Regions from separate parts of the Bradyrhizobium sp. B097 genome, predicted to be linked through region 2. Evidence: predicted binding sites of a transcription regulator. Region 2 holds the regulator's gene; each other region holds the start of a gene.
The links. The regulator LexA, encoded in region 2, represses DNA repair genes until DNA is damaged. The targets are predictions, from matches to a motif close to TGTTCNNNNTGTGTTCNG.
Positions count from the first base shown of each region.

Region 1: AAFG07_RS35410 (ribonuclease T2) is a predicted target of LexA. The motif match lies at 2,355-2,372, and genes of this name have one in related genera.
Region 3: AAFG07_RS10190 (PA0069 family radical SAM protein) is a predicted target of LexA. The motif match lies at 2,417-2,434, and genes of this name have one in related genera.

Region 1 covers NZ_CP152412.1:7,705,867-7,711,118, reverse strand. Annotated here, with positions in the region: gene AAFG07_RS35420 (cold-shock protein) at 131-343, opposite strand; gene rlmJ (23S rRNA (adenine(2030)-N(6))-methyltransferase RlmJ) at 604-1,464, opposite strand; gene AAFG07_RS35410 (ribonuclease T2) at 1,625-2,248, opposite strand; gene AAFG07_RS35405 (hypothetical protein) at 2,426-2,902, opposite strand; gene AAFG07_RS35400 (hypothetical protein) at 3,069-3,368, shown strand; gene AAFG07_RS35395 (DUF3617 family protein) at 3,412-3,942, shown strand; gene AAFG07_RS35390 (hypothetical protein) at 4,244-4,462, opposite strand; gene AAFG07_RS35385 (hypothetical protein) at 4,459-4,689, opposite strand; gene AAFG07_RS35380 (TonB-dependent siderophore receptor) at 4,856-5,252, shown strand, end outside.
Region 2 covers NZ_CP152412.1:4,439,629-4,444,880, forward strand. Annotated here, with positions in the region: gene AAFG07_RS20925 (ComEC/Rec2 family competence protein) at 1-1,153, shown strand, start outside; gene AAFG07_RS20930 (hypothetical protein) at 1,150-1,377, opposite strand; gene AAFG07_RS20935 (hypothetical protein) at 1,523-1,951, opposite strand; gene lexA (transcriptional repressor LexA) at 2,208-2,912, opposite strand; gene glp (gephyrin-like molybdotransferase Glp) at 3,144-4,355, opposite strand; gene AAFG07_RS20950 (HAD family phosphatase) at 4,375-5,007, opposite strand.
Region 3 covers NZ_CP152412.1:2,198,920-2,204,171, reverse strand. Annotated here, with positions in the region: gene AAFG07_RS10200 (ribonuclease HII) at 1-597, opposite strand, end outside; gene AAFG07_RS10195 (VOC family protein) at 676-1,122, opposite strand; gene AAFG07_RS10190 (PA0069 family radical SAM protein) at 1,229-2,395, opposite strand; gene AAFG07_RS10185 (glycosyl transferase) at 2,559-3,128, shown strand; gene AAFG07_RS10180 (helix-turn-helix domain-containing GNAT family N-acetyltransferase) at 3,220-4,161, shown strand; gene moaB (molybdenum cofactor biosynthesis protein B) at 4,289-4,849, opposite strand; gene AAFG07_RS10170 (neutral zinc metallopeptidase) at 5,036-5,252, opposite strand, start outside.

The DNA of each region.
Region 1 (5,252 bases), 3.3 Mb from region 2:
GCGGGCACCGTCAATCGCGTCCGCATCATGCAGGCGGTCGTGCAGCGAGCGCGAGCCACGCGCCCGGCAGTCAACTCACACGCAACGCTTCATTCGCCGTTCATCACGAGCCACGCACCGCGCGCGCTCATCATGAAACCACCAGGTTGACCGCCTTCGGGCCCTTGCCCTTCTTGTCGGGTTCAACCTCGAACGTAATGCGCTGTCCTTCAGTCAGGTCCTTCAATCCTGCACGCTCGACAGCTGTGATGTGAACGAACACATCGCGGCCGCCATCATCAGGCTTGATGAAGCCGTAGCCACGCTCTCCGTTGAAGAACTTGACTGTCCCAGTCATGGCCATCGGGAAACTCCTCCCCCGTATTGCTCCACCGCTACGCGCACGCCGCGTAGCGGTTGACCGACATTCGCTTGTCGGAAGCTTGGCCACCTGAACAGGCCGGCGTCACGCCACCGGTCTGCCTGGATTTTATTTCGGCCTTGTCACTCCGCCGCAACCATTCGCGGAAGCGGAACGTAAAGCCAGTCGTAACAGGATGAGCATAATACGGTTCCGCGCGCGTTGCCTATGCTCAAATAGAACTTTTCAGTGGGTGCTACCGATCAAGGTTTAGGCGTTTCGAGTCTGAAGCGTCCGGCGCCGCCTTGACCAAGCGGTCTCTCGAGTTCGGGCAGGATGATCTTCAGCTCGCTCGCCAGCGTCCACGGCGGATTCACTATCAAAAGGCCGGTAGAAACGAGGCCTGCGCCGGTTTCTTGCGGCGCCACACTGAATTCCAAACGCAAGCATTTGCCCGCGGGCCGACTGCTTGCTGTTGCTGCAGCCACGCTGCGCGCGAGCTCGTCGGTAGCTCTCCGGGTTTTTACGGGGTACCACAAAAGATATGTGCCGGTCGGCCACTTCGCGAACGCTTCGGTGAAGGCACTCGCCAGCCGCTCGAACTCGTCCTTCGCTTCGAATGGCGGATCGATCAGCACCAGGCCGCGCCGCTCGTTCGGCGGCACGAATGCGGGTAGTGCCATCCAGCCGTCGAGATCGACGACGCGCGCCTGCGCATCGCGTCGCAATGCATCGATCAATTGCTTGCGCGCCACGGGCTCGATCTCGCAGGCCGTCATACGGTCTTGCGGACGCAGCAGCGCCCGCGCGATCAACGGCGAGCCGGGATAGGCTTTCAACTCGCCTCGCGGGTTGAATGCTCTGACAATGTCGAGATAGGGCGCGATCAGCGGCAGTGCCTTGTCGGAGAGCCGCGCCTGCATCAGCCGCGCGATGCCGGTCAGCCATTCGCCGCCGCGCTGCGCTTCGCTCGACGTCAAATCATACAGGCCGGCGCCGGCATGGGTGTCGATGACGCGGAATGGCGCCTGCTTCTCCTGCAGGTAGGTGAGCATGCGCACCAGCACGATGTGCTTGATGACGTCGGCAAAGCCGCCGGCATGAAAGGCGTGACGATAGTTCATGCGATGACGCTGCGCTCCAGAGGGTGCGCATGTTGTACTGCGTCATGCCCGGCCTGTCCCGGGCATCTATGCCTCATCTCGCTGGTTTCGTGATGGCGTCCATCGCCGGGACACTCGGCGCGACAACGCGCGTCTGCCCGGCCCTGACGCGGACGGGACTTCAACCGCCGCGAACCGGCGGCATCAGCACCTGATCGCGGCGGCAGGCGCGGCGATCGATTTCCTCGCAGGAACGGAATTGCAGATCCTTGCTGAGGCAGATCCGCACCTCGCTGAGCCGCTTGCTGTCGCAGGTCACCGAGATTGCGGAGTTGCTGAGCCCCGGATTGGCCTTGATGAACGCCGTCTCCAGTTCGTCGGGCGCGATCGTCTTCGGCTCCGTCAATTGCAGGAATTCCTCGGGGATCTTCACCGCGGCGCGGGCCTTGCGAATGGCTTCGAAATAGGCCCGTTCGCCGAGGCCGGAGCAGGTGCCGTGCTTGTCCCACTCGTTGTAGATCAGCCCGGGCGCCGGCATCAGGTCGAGCATCGAGGTCATGATGTTGCGGGCGAGGCGGGGCGAGGGGCGTTGGCAGTATTCCGGAAAGCCCCGCTCATATTGCGGCCACAGCCCGTGCACCACGAACGAGTATGGCCGTCCGCCGCATTGCGCCTGGGTGCCGCGGCCGTTGTTGCCGCGCTCGCTCGCCGCCTCGCAGAACGAGGGCGACCACGACAGCGACAGCACATAGAAATCGAACTCGCCGGGCGCATTCTGCCGGCGATCCTGGGCCGAGGCCCCCATCGCACCACACAGAACAAAGGCAACTGAAATCAGAAATCGGGAAATTGTGACCAACCGAGGCATCAAACGCTCCCCTCACGCGACCATTCAGAGCCTAGCAGGCCGCTAGAACATTTCAAGAACAAAAGCCGCCGTCTGGATGGCGGCGGCTTCCGTTTTGACCGAACTGTTCGGAGATCAGGGCCGGGCGGCCTTGCAGGACGGGTTGTAGGCCCAGTTGCGGTCGAGCCCGGCGACGCACCAGTCGACGCCCTGGTTGGTGCCGGCAAAGCCGCCGTCCTCGATGATCGAATAGTGCACCTTGCGCACCTTGCCGTCGCTCAACACCGCGTCTCCCGAGCAATAGCGGCGCGGAATGTTGTCGGACTGCCAAGGGCGGAACGCGGTTTCGTGGATCCGGCTGAAGCCGGTGATCACGAGCGGCGAATTCCAGAAGGTGGCTTCTTTCTCATGGAATTGATCGCTGATGGTCGCCAGGGCCTTCTCGCACGGCGCCACATGGCCGTCATAGCGCGGGCCGGACAGCCAGAAATTCAATTCGAACGGATTGGCGGCCTGAGCCGTGCCCCCGAACGCCAGAAGGCCGACCACGAGCGCGGCGCCGAGGCCAAGCGTGCGGCTGAGTTTATTGGGGGAGTTGAACAGGTTGCGCATGGGAATCCACCCGATGATCAGATGCGGGGGACGGTGCCGTGAAGCCCCGGCAAGGTCAAGTGCAGCGCGGCAACACCTGCCGAGAAGTCCACCTCCACGAGCCGGCTCGTTCTTTCCATGGTCGCCGGCGCACTCTATGTTGGTCGCAAGCGAAATGGAGTCTGCGATGCGAAGGAAATTGGCCGCGTGCCTGGTTGCCGTTTGCGGGATGCTGGCCGTTGGTCCGGCGCGAGCCGACTGGATGCAGCCGGTGCCGCCGTTCAAGGGCAATGATACCGGCGGTATCATCGCCTATACGCTGGCGGCCCAGACCGACGCGCGGCAGCTCGCCGTCGATCACTGCGCTTCCTACGGCAAGGTGGTCAAGTTCCTTGCGATGCAGCGCTACCCGGGTGGCTACATCTCGTTCGCCTGCCGCTGGGTGCCCTACGGTTCGGCCCAGAGGCCGGTGCGCACGCTCTACTGAGCGCACTCCAAATCCTTCGATCGTTCAGCCGGGAGCTCACCGCATGACCCGACAGCTTGCCTTGCTTGGTTCTGCTGTTTGCCTTGTCCTGTCCACTGGCGCGGCCAGCGCTGTCGACCTGCCGATCCGCAAGGCCGGTCTGTGGGAGATGAAAATGGTGCGCACCGGCGGGCCGATGCCGGAAATCACCATGCAGCACTGCACCGACGAGACCACCGACAAGGAGATGAGCGCGGCGGCCTCGCCGATGGCCAAGGAAGTCTGCTCCAAGCAGGACATCCAGAAGACCGCGACCGGCTATGTCAGCGACAGCGTGTGCAGCGTCGCCGGCATGTCGATGAAGAGCCATGCCGAGATCGTCGGCGATTTCAATTCTGCCTACACGGTCAAGAGCACCTCGCACGCGGAAGGCGGCGCGGCCGGCTCCCGCGACACCACGATGACCATCGAGGCGAAATGGCTCGGCGCCTGCAAGAGCGACCAGAAGCCCGGTGACATCATCATGCCCGGCGGCATGAAGATGAACGTCAAGGATATGGAAAAGCTGAAGGGCCTCCTGCCCAAGCAGAAATAGGCGCAGCGCATTCACTTGGCGCCGCGCGCCTGAGCACGTTCTCTTTCATGTTGAGAGGACGTGACGTTTTGCACCACCATCGTTGCGAGCAACCCGCGACAAAACCGCCAAGCGGTTCTGCGCTGCCTTTCATTGAGCGTTCGTTCGCGCGACCCGTCAGTTCGCAATGATGCCGTTGGACCGTGTGCGCCAACTCCGTCACGTCAGCGTATTCGCTTCACCATTGTCGCTGAAGGTTGATGCCAAGCGCGCGTCTCGACGCAAGGCGGTCACCGGCCTCTCACCTTCAATAGAATGGATGTCAAACATGATGTCCGGTGTTGGTCGCAGCCGCGCGCAATCCACGACGGCATTGCAGGGCGCCATCAACTTCATTGAGTGATCGCTGCGTGTCTCGCACGCGAGACTCTCTGAGAGAGCGACGACGTGCATCGAATTCCTCGCGTTGAAAAGTTTGCTGCGACAACATGTCTTTTTGAATCGCTCCAGTGTCGCGCATCTTGAATCGTTCCAGCGTCATGCATCGCGCGCTTCAATGGATTCTATTTTGCGCGTGTGGAGTTTCGCGCATCCCGCCGATAGAAGTCCGCCCCAATCGAGCTTGCTCGATGACGAGCACACGGCTCGATCAAGATCGGCCTTGCGGAAGTGTGGGGATTGCTTGGTGGGAATGGCTTCGTCGCGGAGCAAGCGCAGCTTGCTTGCATCAACGGCTGCGATGAACGCAGCGTTTCTCGGTTCGGTCATGCTTGTGTCGATGGATGCAAACGTCGCCAGCGCTCAGGCGCAAACCAGCTCTCCGCAGAACAATGTCAGCGTGCTTCCCGCCGTGACGGTGGATGAGCCTGGCGCTGCAAGGAAGCGCAGTGCCGTCGCCTCAAGTCGGAACACCAGGTCTTCGCGCACCACCGTGGTGAGCCGACGCCGCACTGCCGCGGCGCCCGCTCAGAACCAGGCTCCGCGCTCGCAAGGCGCGGCCGGCGCGATCGGTACGACGACCGGTTACGTTGCGACCGGCAGCACGGCCGGCACCAAGACCAACACCGCGCTGATCGAGACGCCGCAGTCACTTTCGGTGGTCACGCAAAAGGAGCTCAGGGATCGTAACGTTCAGACGCTCAAGGACGCCGTCAATTACACGCCCGGCGTCACGACCACGGCGTTTGGCTACGATCCCCGGTTCGACAGTTTCTACATCCGTGGCTTCGATGCGACCTATACCGGGATCTATCGCGACGGCCTGCGCCAGGGCGGCGGCAACTTCGCGATTCCCAAGATCGAGCCATACGGTCTCGACAGCGTGTCGATCC
Region 2 (5,252 bases):
CCGCGCGATCACCTTCCGCACGCTGGCGGTGGCGGCGCTGATCGTGCTCGCGATCGCGCCGGAAGCGCTGGTGCATCCGAGCTTCCAGATGTCGTTTGCGGCGACGCTCGGGCTGGTGGCGCTGGTGCAGATCGGACTGCCGAACCTGCTGGCGTCGCCCGACCATTCGGCGACCGCACGGGTTGCGCTATGGGGCGGGCGTGAGCTCACGATGCTGATGCTGGCCTCGCTGGTGGCGGGGCTCGCGACGACGCCCTACGCCGCGTTCCATTTTCACCGCGTGACACCCTACGGGCTGCTGGCGAACCTTGCGGCGATGCCGGTGGTGTCGGCGGTCGTGATGCCGGCCGGCCTGCTCGGGCTGCTCGCCATGCCGTTCGGTTTCGACGGCGTGTTCTGGGCGATCATGGGGTTCGGCATCGACTGGATGATCCTGGTGACGCAATGGGTTGCTGCGCTGCCGGGCGCGGTCGGCCGGATGGCGGCGTTCGGAATCGGGCCGATGGTCGTGGCAAGCACGGGTCTCATCCTGCTCGGGCTGTTGCGCACGCCGCTGCGCTGGTCGGGCGCGGTGCTGTTGGTGGTGGCCTCGGTCTGGGCGCTGCGGGTGCCGCAGCCGGACGTGCTGGTCTCCGCCGACGGTCGCAACGTTGCGGTGCGGGGCGGCGACGGCCGGCTGCATCTCATGCACAGCGCGAAGGACGCCTTCCTCGTCAAGGAGTGGCTGGCGGCGGATGCCGATGCGCGGACCGCGACCGACGCGTCGCTCGGCGAGGGCGTCTCTTGCGATCCGAGCGGCTGTGTGACGCAGGGGCCCGGCGGCGCCTTCGTCGCGCTGGCGAGCCGGCCGGAGGCATTGGCCGACGATTGCGAGCGTGCGGCGCTGATCGTGACCGCGCGGCCGGCACCGCGGGGCTGCGCGGCCTCGGTGATCGATGCCGAGCGGTTGCGGCGCCACGGCGCGCTGGTGCTGCGGCGCATCAGGGACGGCTACGCCATCGATGCGGTCAAGCCCGGCGGGATCGACCGGCCGTGGTCGCCGGCGGTTCCCGGCGATGGCGAGAGCGAGACGACGCTACGCACACCCGCCAGCGCGCCGCGGCCCGCCGTGGATGCGACGCCGGCCGAGACCGATTTGCAGGGCGAAGATTAGCCGTTGTCGGGTGAGGGGCCGGTCGGCAACTCGAACAGGCCGAGATGGTATTCGTCGGAGTCAGGGCCGGCGTCGGGCTTCTTGACGAGGGTGAAGGAAGCCTCGGGGAATTGCTCCCAGACCTTCAGGTCGTCAGCCGTCACCGTCAGCCAGCCGAACCGGAACATGTAGCGGCCCGGCTCCGTGACGCGTCCAGCCTTTTGCCATGTGACCTTGTCGACCACCACGCACGTCCTCCGTGCCCGATGATGCGCCAAGGCGCGCGTCGACGCAATTCTCCAGCTGCGCCCCGGAGCCCGGCGTCCGGGGTCGCTCGAAATCGCTTAGGTCATCCGCCGCCGGACAGCTCATCCCGCGGCGACGATGCGTTCAACCCAAAAACAGCGACGCAAATGCGGAGGGGCGCCGCTCCACTATCTTCGGCTTCTGCTCGACCGGCGGATGCAGTGCCGGCAATTGCAGCACGCTGACGCGTTGTCCCTCGACGAGTTGGGTCACCAGCACATGGCTGCCGTCGGGGAATTCGACCGCGTCATGATGGCGATCGGGAACGTCGGGCTCGACTTCGTTGAACACTCCGACGCGGAAGTTCATCGTCTTGGTCCAGATCCAGCGGCTGTCGTAGCGAACGTTCTCGGCGAAAGCGAGCTCGGTGCCCGGCAGCATGCAGACCGCGACAGTGGGATCGGTCTCCGAAGCAAAGCCGCGGGTCGACGTGCCGCGGAAAGTCGTGGTGATCAGCGTCTCTCCAACAATGGCGGGGCGCGACGCCACGGCGTGCAGACTATAGTCACACATCGGATGGCTCCTCTAATCGAGGTAGCGACCCGTGCCTCTCCTTGAGGCATAGGGCCTCTACCAGAGTGGACGATAGCGAACGAGTGTCTCCTCGTTTCTGGGCGATTGTACGACTGGTCGCCCAACGCTCCCGATCACAAACACGCGACGCTGCGTGAGAGGTATCGGAGCGCATCGGGCAAACAGCACACTACCCTATCATCCAAGGAACGATCCGATGTGTCGCTCGTTCCCCGCCGCCGCAAGTATTTGAAATTCAGTATTTGCGATAGAGGCCGATCAGCTTGCCCTGGATGCGGACCCGGTTCGGCGGCAGAATGCGCACTTCATAGGCGGTGTTGGCCGGCTCCAGCGCGATCGACGCGCCGCGGCGGCGGAAGCGCTTCAGGGTGGCTTCCTCCTCGTCGATCAGCGCCACCACGATGTCGCCGGTGTTGGCGACGTCGTTGCGCTGGATCAGCGCCATGTCGCCGTCGAGGATACCGGCATCGACCATCGAGTCGCCGCGCACTTCCAGCGCATAGTGCTCGCCGGAGCCAAGCATGTCGGGCGGTACGCTGATGGTGTGGCTGCGGGTCTGCAGCGCCTCGATCGGCGTACCGGCGGCGATCCGGCCCATCACGGGGACCGCGACCGGACGGTTGCCGTCGTCCTCGGCGATCGGCGGCGTGCTTGTGCGCTTGCCGAGGGTGCCTTCGATGACGCTCGGGGTGAAGCCGCGGCGGCCGTTGCCGCCGCCGGCCGCGAGCTCGGGCAGCTTGATGACTTCGATGGCGCGGGCGCGGTTGGGCAGGCGGCGGATGAAGCCGCGCTCTTCCAGTGCAGTGATCAGGCGGTGGATTCCGGACTTCGAGCGCAGGTCGAGTGCATCCTTCATCTCGTCGAACGAGGGCGGTACGCCGGCCTCCTTCAGACGTTCATTGATGAAACGCAGAAGTTCGTACTGTTTGCGCGTGAGCATCTCGAGTATTCCCCCGGTTGGTAGCGTCGTTCGATTCCGAGACTTTTCAGGCGGGGCCTGACCTCAGGAGCACGGTGCTCATCACAAGCGCTCCCTCGCGGCCTCCCATTTGTACACACCAGTACTCGAAACAAATCATGAACGGACACTATATGTTCGATATGTGTTCCGCAACCACTTAATTTCCGGTGAACGCATCCGGCGAGCGCTCAAGCGATGCGGTCTGCGCCGTCACTCGGGCAGTGTCAGGATCTCGCATTCGCTGCCTTTGACGGCGGCGGGCGCAAACGGTGGACGCACGAGAAGTGCCCGTGCCGCAGCGAGATTCCCGAGCAGGGACGAGTCCTGCTGCATGACAGGCGTTGCGATCAGCGTGCCGTCCTCGCGCGCCTCCAGACGCGCCCGCAGATAGTCCTCGCGCTGGTCGTTGGCGGCGAGGTCGCGGCCGAGCAATGCGCTCGCGCGGCGATGATGAACAGCTTTTCGGCCGCTCAACGCCCGAATCAACGGCACCAGAAACAGGAAGGCGCAGACATAGGAGGACACCGGATTGCCGGGCAGGCCGATCACCCGCATTGCGCCGAGCCGGCCATGCATCATCGGCTTGCCGGGCCGCATCGCGATCCGCCAGAACGCCATCTTGACGCCCTCGGCCTCCAGCGACTGCTTGACCAGGTCGTGGTCGCCGACCGAGGCGCCGCCGGTCGTGATCAGGATGTCGGCACCGGTCTCGCGCGCCCGGCGGATGCCGGCGGTGGTGGCTTCCACCGTGTCGGCGGCAACCCCGAGATCGACGGTCTCGGCGCCTTCGGCGCGGGCCAGCGCCCGCAGCGCATAGCCGTTGGAATAGACGATCTGGCCGGCGCCGGGCTCCGAGCCCGGCATCACCAGCTCGTCGCCGGTCGCCAGCACCGCGACCTTCGGACGGCGGTGCACCGCAAGCTCCGGATAGTTCATGGCGGCCGCCAGCGACAGCGCGCGATCGGAGAGGCGGCTGCCGGCATCGAGCAGTACGTCGCCTTCACGGAAGTCGACGCCGGCCGGGCGGATGTGCCGTCCGGCGGCAGCTAGCTCGGTGATCGTGATGTGGTCGCCGTCGACGGCGGTGTCTTCCTGGATGATGACGGCGTCGGCGCCGTTAGGGATCACGCCGCCGGTAAAAATTCGCACCGCTTCGCCGGCGCCGACCATTCGCTCGAGCGGCCGGCCGGCGGCGACTTCGCCGATCACTCTGAGCCGGGCCGTCAGATCACCGGCGTCGGCCGCGCGCACGGCATAGCCGTCCATCGCCGACATCGGCTGCGGCGGCTGGGTGCGCAGCGCGGCGAGGTCGCGCGCCAGGGTGCGGTGGTAGGCGGCATCGAGCGCGACCATCTCCTCCGGCAGCGGTTCGGCGCCGGCGAGGACGGCGGACAGGGCATCGGCAACCGGCATCAGGGCCACGCTCGGAGCTCCTTCAATCCTAATGTTCAATACCAAGTGCAGTCAGAGCCCTCGCCACGTCATCCGTCGATGTCACGTGGATGGCATGAAGGCCGCGCGCCCGCGCGCCCTCGATGTTGGCGGCCAGGTCGTCGAAGAACAGGATCCGCGACGCCGGCACGCCGATGGCTTTTACCACATGATCGTAGGCCTCGGCGTCGGGTTTCCGATGGCCGATCGTCGAGGACAGGAAGACGGTGCGGAAATGGCTGAGCAGCTCGGCATGGACGGCCGAGAAATGCGTAACGTGGGCCGGATTGGTGTTGGAGAAGGCGTAGAGCGGCATCCGCTTCGCGGCGGTGGCGAGCAGGGGGGCGATGCCCGGCATCTCGCCGGTGAAGATCGCATTCCAGCCTTCGAGGAACTGCGCATCGGTGAGGTTGACGCCGAGCGTCCGGCGCAGATTTGCGAAGAACGCCGCGTCGTCGATCCGGCCGATCTCGTGATGCTTGAAGCTGTCGTCGACGACAAATCGCGTGGCGAGGTCGGCCGGCGCGCAGCCGGCATGCTGCGCCCAGTGCGCCATCACCTTCTCGAAGTCGATGTCGAGCACGACGCGGCCGATATCGAACAGCAGCACGTCGACGGAATCGGGAGAGAGTTGCGAGGTCATTGCGTGAAACCGTGTACGAGAATTGCGGGCGGGCGGCAATGTCCCCGATTTGTGCGGCAGGCATGCGACGAAGGTGGCGAGGTGTCGTCCCTGCGAAAGCAGGCCCAGGGCGGCCACGGCGAAGCTTTCAATCCCGTCATCCCCGGACTCCGCTCCGCGGCTTCTTCCAGCGACAAAGGCGAAGCCTTTGCGCGGGGGTGACGATGATAGAGACGAACCCGCGATCTCCCCCAATCGTCGTCCTG
Region 3 (5,252 bases), 2.2 Mb from region 2:
GTGCTGCTCGAAACCGTAGCCGGGGCAATCCAGCGCCAGCGCGCACATCAGCCGGTCGCGCGTCACCTTGGCGATGATCGAGGCCGCCGCGATCGAGGCCACGATGCCGTCGCCGCCGATCACCGCGTCGCAGTCGCAGGGCGTGGCGAGCTTGTCGCGGCCGTCGACGAAGACGTGTTTCGGCATTTCCGGCAGCGCATGGACGGCGCGCGCCAGCGCCCACAGCGAGGCGCGCAGGATATTGTCGCGGTCGATTCGCGCCGGCGAGGCCACCGCGACCGAGAACGCTGCGGTGGCGCAGATTTCCTCGAACAGTTCCTCGCGGCGCTCGGCGGTCAACCGCTTGGAATCGTCGAGACCCTTGGGAACACGAGCGGGATCCAGCACCACGGCGGCGGCAACCACGGGACCTGCCAGCGGGCCGCGCCCGGCCTCGTCGCAGCCGGCGACCGGCCAGATGCCGCGCTTGATCAGCGCGCGCTCGCGCCGAAAGCTCGGCCGTGTCACGGCGACGACACGCTTGCCAAGCCTGGCTGATTTGGCCGGCGCCTTCTTCGACGTGGTCTTTGACGCACTTTTGGCTTTATCCCGAATCATGCGGGGATGGTGATCAAGCCGGCTCCGCGGCGCAACCGGGAACCCGGCGCCCTTCCCCGTTATTCAATTCGGCTCGCACTAATCGGGAATCGACACCCGCCCGCTCTCGAGAACCTCGAAGCCCGGCGCGCGCACCACTTCCCAGGCGTGGCCGTCGGAATCGCCGAAATAGCCGCAATAACCGCCATAGCTGGTCGGCTGTGCGGGCTTCAGCAATTTGGCGCCTTTCGACAGCGCGAATGCCATCACGCGATCGACCTCGGCATCGTCGTTGCAGTTCCAGGCAATCGAAACACCACGGAACGCGGCCGGGCGCGGCTGATCCGGCAGCCCGGCGTCGTCGGCCAGCAGATGCCACGGGAACAGCCCGAGCACGCTGCCGCCGGTCTCGAAGAAGGCGACCTCCTCGCCGGTCGCGCACATCTTCCGGGTGAAACCGAGGGATTCGTAGAAGGCGATGCTGGCGCGCATGTCGCTGACGCCGAGCGTGAGGACGGTGAAGCGTGCGGTCGGGGCGTTACTCATGTTTACTTTCTCGTCATTGCGAGCGAAGCGAAGCAATCCATCGTACCGCATATACCGAAGCATGGATTGCTTCGTCGCTTCGCTCCTCGCAATGACGTCTGTGGCGTCAGAACAAGCTCAACTGCTGCCCGTTGCGCTTCGGCTTGGCGAAGTGATCGGTGGTCAGCTTGGTGCGCCGCTTGTTGAGGCCGAGCTTCTCGCAGGCGATCTCGAAACGGCGGCCGATCATCCAGGCCATCGGGCCGGTGCCCTTCATCCGCGTGCCCCATTGCGAATCGTAGTCGCGGCCGCCGCGCATGTCGCGGATCAGCGTGAAGACATGACGATAGCGGTCGGGATAGTTCGCCATCAGCCATTCGCGGAACAGATCGCGCACCTCGAGCGGCAACCGCAGCAGCACATAGCTCGCCTCCCTGGCGCCGGCGTGGGCGGCGGCATCGAGGATGCGCTCGATCTCGGAATCGTTCAGCGCCGGGATCACGGGCGCGACCATCACCGTGGTCGGGATGCCGGCATCCGCGAGCCGCTTGATCGCCTCAAGCCGTTTCGATGGGGTCGAGGCGCGCGGCTCCATGGTGCGGGCGAGCTTCGGGTCGAGCGTCGTCACCGACAGCGCGACCTTGGCGAGGTTACGCTTGGCCATCCGCGCGAGGATATCGATGTCGCGGGTCACCAGCGCCGACTTGGTCACGATGCCGACCGGATGGCCGGCGCGCTCCAATACCTCGAGGATGCCGCGCATGATTTTCCGTTCGCGCTCGATCGGCTGATACGGATCGGTGTTGGTGCCGATCGCGATCATCCGCGCCTCGTAATCGGGCGCCGCCAGCTCCTTTTCCAGCAGCGCGGGCGCGTCCGGCTTGGCGAACAGCTTCGATTCGAAGTCGAGCCCCGGCGACAGGCCGAGATAGGCGTGGGTCGGCCGCGCGAAGCAATAGACGCAGCCGTGCTCGCAGCCGCGATAGGGATTGATCGAGCGATCGAAACCGATATCGGGCGAGTCGTTGCGGGTGATCACCTTGCGCGAGGTGTCGAGCGCCACGCTGGTCGAAAACGGCGGCAGGTCTTCGAGGCTCTGCCAGCCGTCGTCGAAGGCAACCCGCGCCTCGGCCTCGTAGCGGCCGGTGGCATTGGACTGCGCGCCGCGGCCGCGCCGCCGCTCGCGCTCGATCGCGACCGCAAGCTCGGGAAAAGGAGTGGGTGCACCCGCCGGGTTATCGGAGGGCGCCGTTACCGGCGGGTGCTTGAGGGCATGAGAGGATGCTCGGCTCATGCTTTGAAGCTAACACAGCCTGAGAACAAATCAAGAACATCACCTGAGAAAATCCACAAAGTGATGACGTAAAAATCTGCAGGCGAACAGGCTGCTTTGAATATGACAAGGTGATAACACGGCCGGAGTTTCTCCACCGTTTGAGCCAGCGAAGCCTCAAATCATGCTGAGCGTGATCATCCCCACCGACGGAGTCGAGCGCACCGCGGTCGCAACGCTCGCGGCGCTGGTGCCGGGCGCGGCTGCCGGCGTCATCCGCGAGGTGCTGCTGGTCGACCGCACCAACAGCGATGTGATGGAGCGCGTCGCCGACATCGCCGGCTGTCACTTCCTGCGTTTCGAGGGCACCCGCGCCGCGGCGCTCGCCGCAGGCGCGCGGCAGGCGCGTTCGCCCTGGCTGATGTTCCTGCATCCGGGCGCGGTGCTCGACGCCGGCTGGATCGAGGAGACCACCCAGTTCATCCAGATGGTGGCGGCAAGCGGCAAGGACCGCGCCGGCATCTTCCGCTACGCCCGCGCGCCCTACACCGACCCCGGGCTGCGCGACGGCCTCAAATTCGTGGCCCGGATGATCACCGGCCCCTCGGCCGAACAGGGCCTCTTGATCGCGCGCGAGCATTACGAGCGGATCGGCGGCTACCGGCCGGACGCCCGCCGCTCCGAGGCGCGCCTGCTGCGCCGGCTCGGCCGCTCCTCGCGCACCATGCTGCGCAGCCGGATCATGGTGGCGTAGGGCATATTCAAGCCAAGCAGGCACCGGTTCGCGCGAAGCAAACACGAGAAAGCGCTTGCGGATTATTTGATTCTGTCAAATAATATGTTTGATGAAATCAAACTCCTATGACACCGCCCTCGAGAGCCAGGTCGCCGCGGTCCGCGGCTTCAGCCGGTTCTATACCCGCAAGCTCGGCATCATCGAGCCGAAGCTGCTGCATTCCTCGTTCACGTTGCAGGAAGCGCGGATCATCTACGAGCTCGCGCATCGCACGGACTGCACCGCGACCGATCTGGTGCGCGATCTCGACCTCGATGCCGGCTTCGTCAGCCGCACGCTACAGGCACTGCAGCGCCGCCAGATCGTGACGCGCAAGCCGTCAAAGGCCGACAAGCGCGTCAATGAGGTCGCCCTCACCGCCAAGGGCCGCACCGCTGCCGCCGACCTCGACCGCCGTTCGCGCAGCGAGGTCGGGGCGCTGCTGAAGCAGATGGACGGCGACCGCCGTGCAGCCGTGGTGCGCGCCATGAGCACGATCGAGCAGTCGCTGGAGCCGCCGGCCGAGAAGCCGGTGGGTTTCCTGCTGCGCAGTCATCGCGTCGGCGACATCGGCTGGGTGATCTCGCAACAGGGACGGGCCTACGCGGAGGAATATGGCTGGGACATCAGTTACGAGGCGTTGGTAGCCGAGATCTGCGCGCAGTTTCTGCGATCGTTCGATCCGACCTGCGAGCATTGCTGGATCGCGGAGGTCGACGGCGAGCCGGTCGGCTCGATCTTCCTGGTCAACGGCGGCGACGGGGTCGCCAAGCTGCGGCTGCTCGCGGTGGAGGAGAAGGCCCGCGGGCTTGGCGTCGGCCGCGCGCTGGTCGAGCAATGCATCCGCTCCGCACGCGAGATGGGCTACAGGAAGATGACGCTGTGGACCCAGAGCATCCTGGTCGCCGCACGCGGCATCTACGCGCGCGCCGGCTTTGAGCGCATCAAGGACGAGAAGCACCACAGCTTTGGCGTCGACCTGGTGGGGGAGACGTGGGAGCTGGAGCTTTAGGCGTCACCCCCTCACCGTCATTCCGGGGCATCGCGCAGCGATGAGCCCGGAATCCATTGGGCCACAGAACCTGCGGCGAAATGGATTCCGGGCTCGCGCTGCGTGCGCCCCGGAATGACGGTGGTGGCTACGCGCTCGCGCCCTTCGCCTTGGCGCGGCGCAGATGTTCGTCCAGCCGCGGCATGATCTCGACGAAATTGCAGGGCCGCGTGCGGTAGTCGAGCTGCGCGGCCAAAATGCCGTCCCAGCCGTCGCGGCAGGCGCCGGGCGAACCGGGCAGGCAGAAGATGAAGGTCGCGCCCGCAACGCCGGCGGTAGCGCGGCTCTGGATCGTCGATGCGCCGATCTTGGCATGGCTCAGCATATGAAAGGCGATCGAAAAGCCGTCCATCCGCTTCTCGAACAACGGCTCGACCGCCTCCGGCGTCACGTCGCGGCCGGTAAAGCCGGTGCCGCCGGTGGTGATGACGGCATCGACGCCCGGGTCTGCGATCCAGCGCCGGATCACGGCCCGGATCGCCCCGACATCGTCGGTGACGATCTCGCGCGCCGCGAGCTTGTGGCCGGCCGCGGTGAGACGGTCGGCGAGCGTGGTGCCCGACCTGTCATCGGCCAGCGTGCGGGTGTCGGAAATCGTCAGCACCGCGATGTTGAGCGGGATGAAGGTTTTGGATTCGTCGGTCGACATGGCTTGCTCTCTCGCTCCCTCTCCCGCTTGCGGGGGAGGGTTGGGGTGGGGGTGTCGCCGCGAGTCGGAGCTTTGTGAGGAGAGAGCCCCCACCCGCATCGCATCTGAAGATGCGATGCGACCTCCCCCGCAAGCGGGAGAGGTGAACCGAAATCGCGGCTACACCCGGCGATCAATCAACAATGACTAGCCGTTGCCGCCGAACGTGTTGCAGGCCTGCACGGTGCCCTGCTGGTAGCCGGTCATGAACCACTGCTTGCGCTGCGCGGCTGAGCCGTGGGTAAAGGAGTCGGGCACCACCCGGCCCGTCGCCTGCCGCTGCAGCGTGTCGTCGCCGATCGCATTCGCCGTGGTCAGCGCGGCATCGATATCGCCGGCCTCGAGGAAGCCCGGCCGCTTCTTC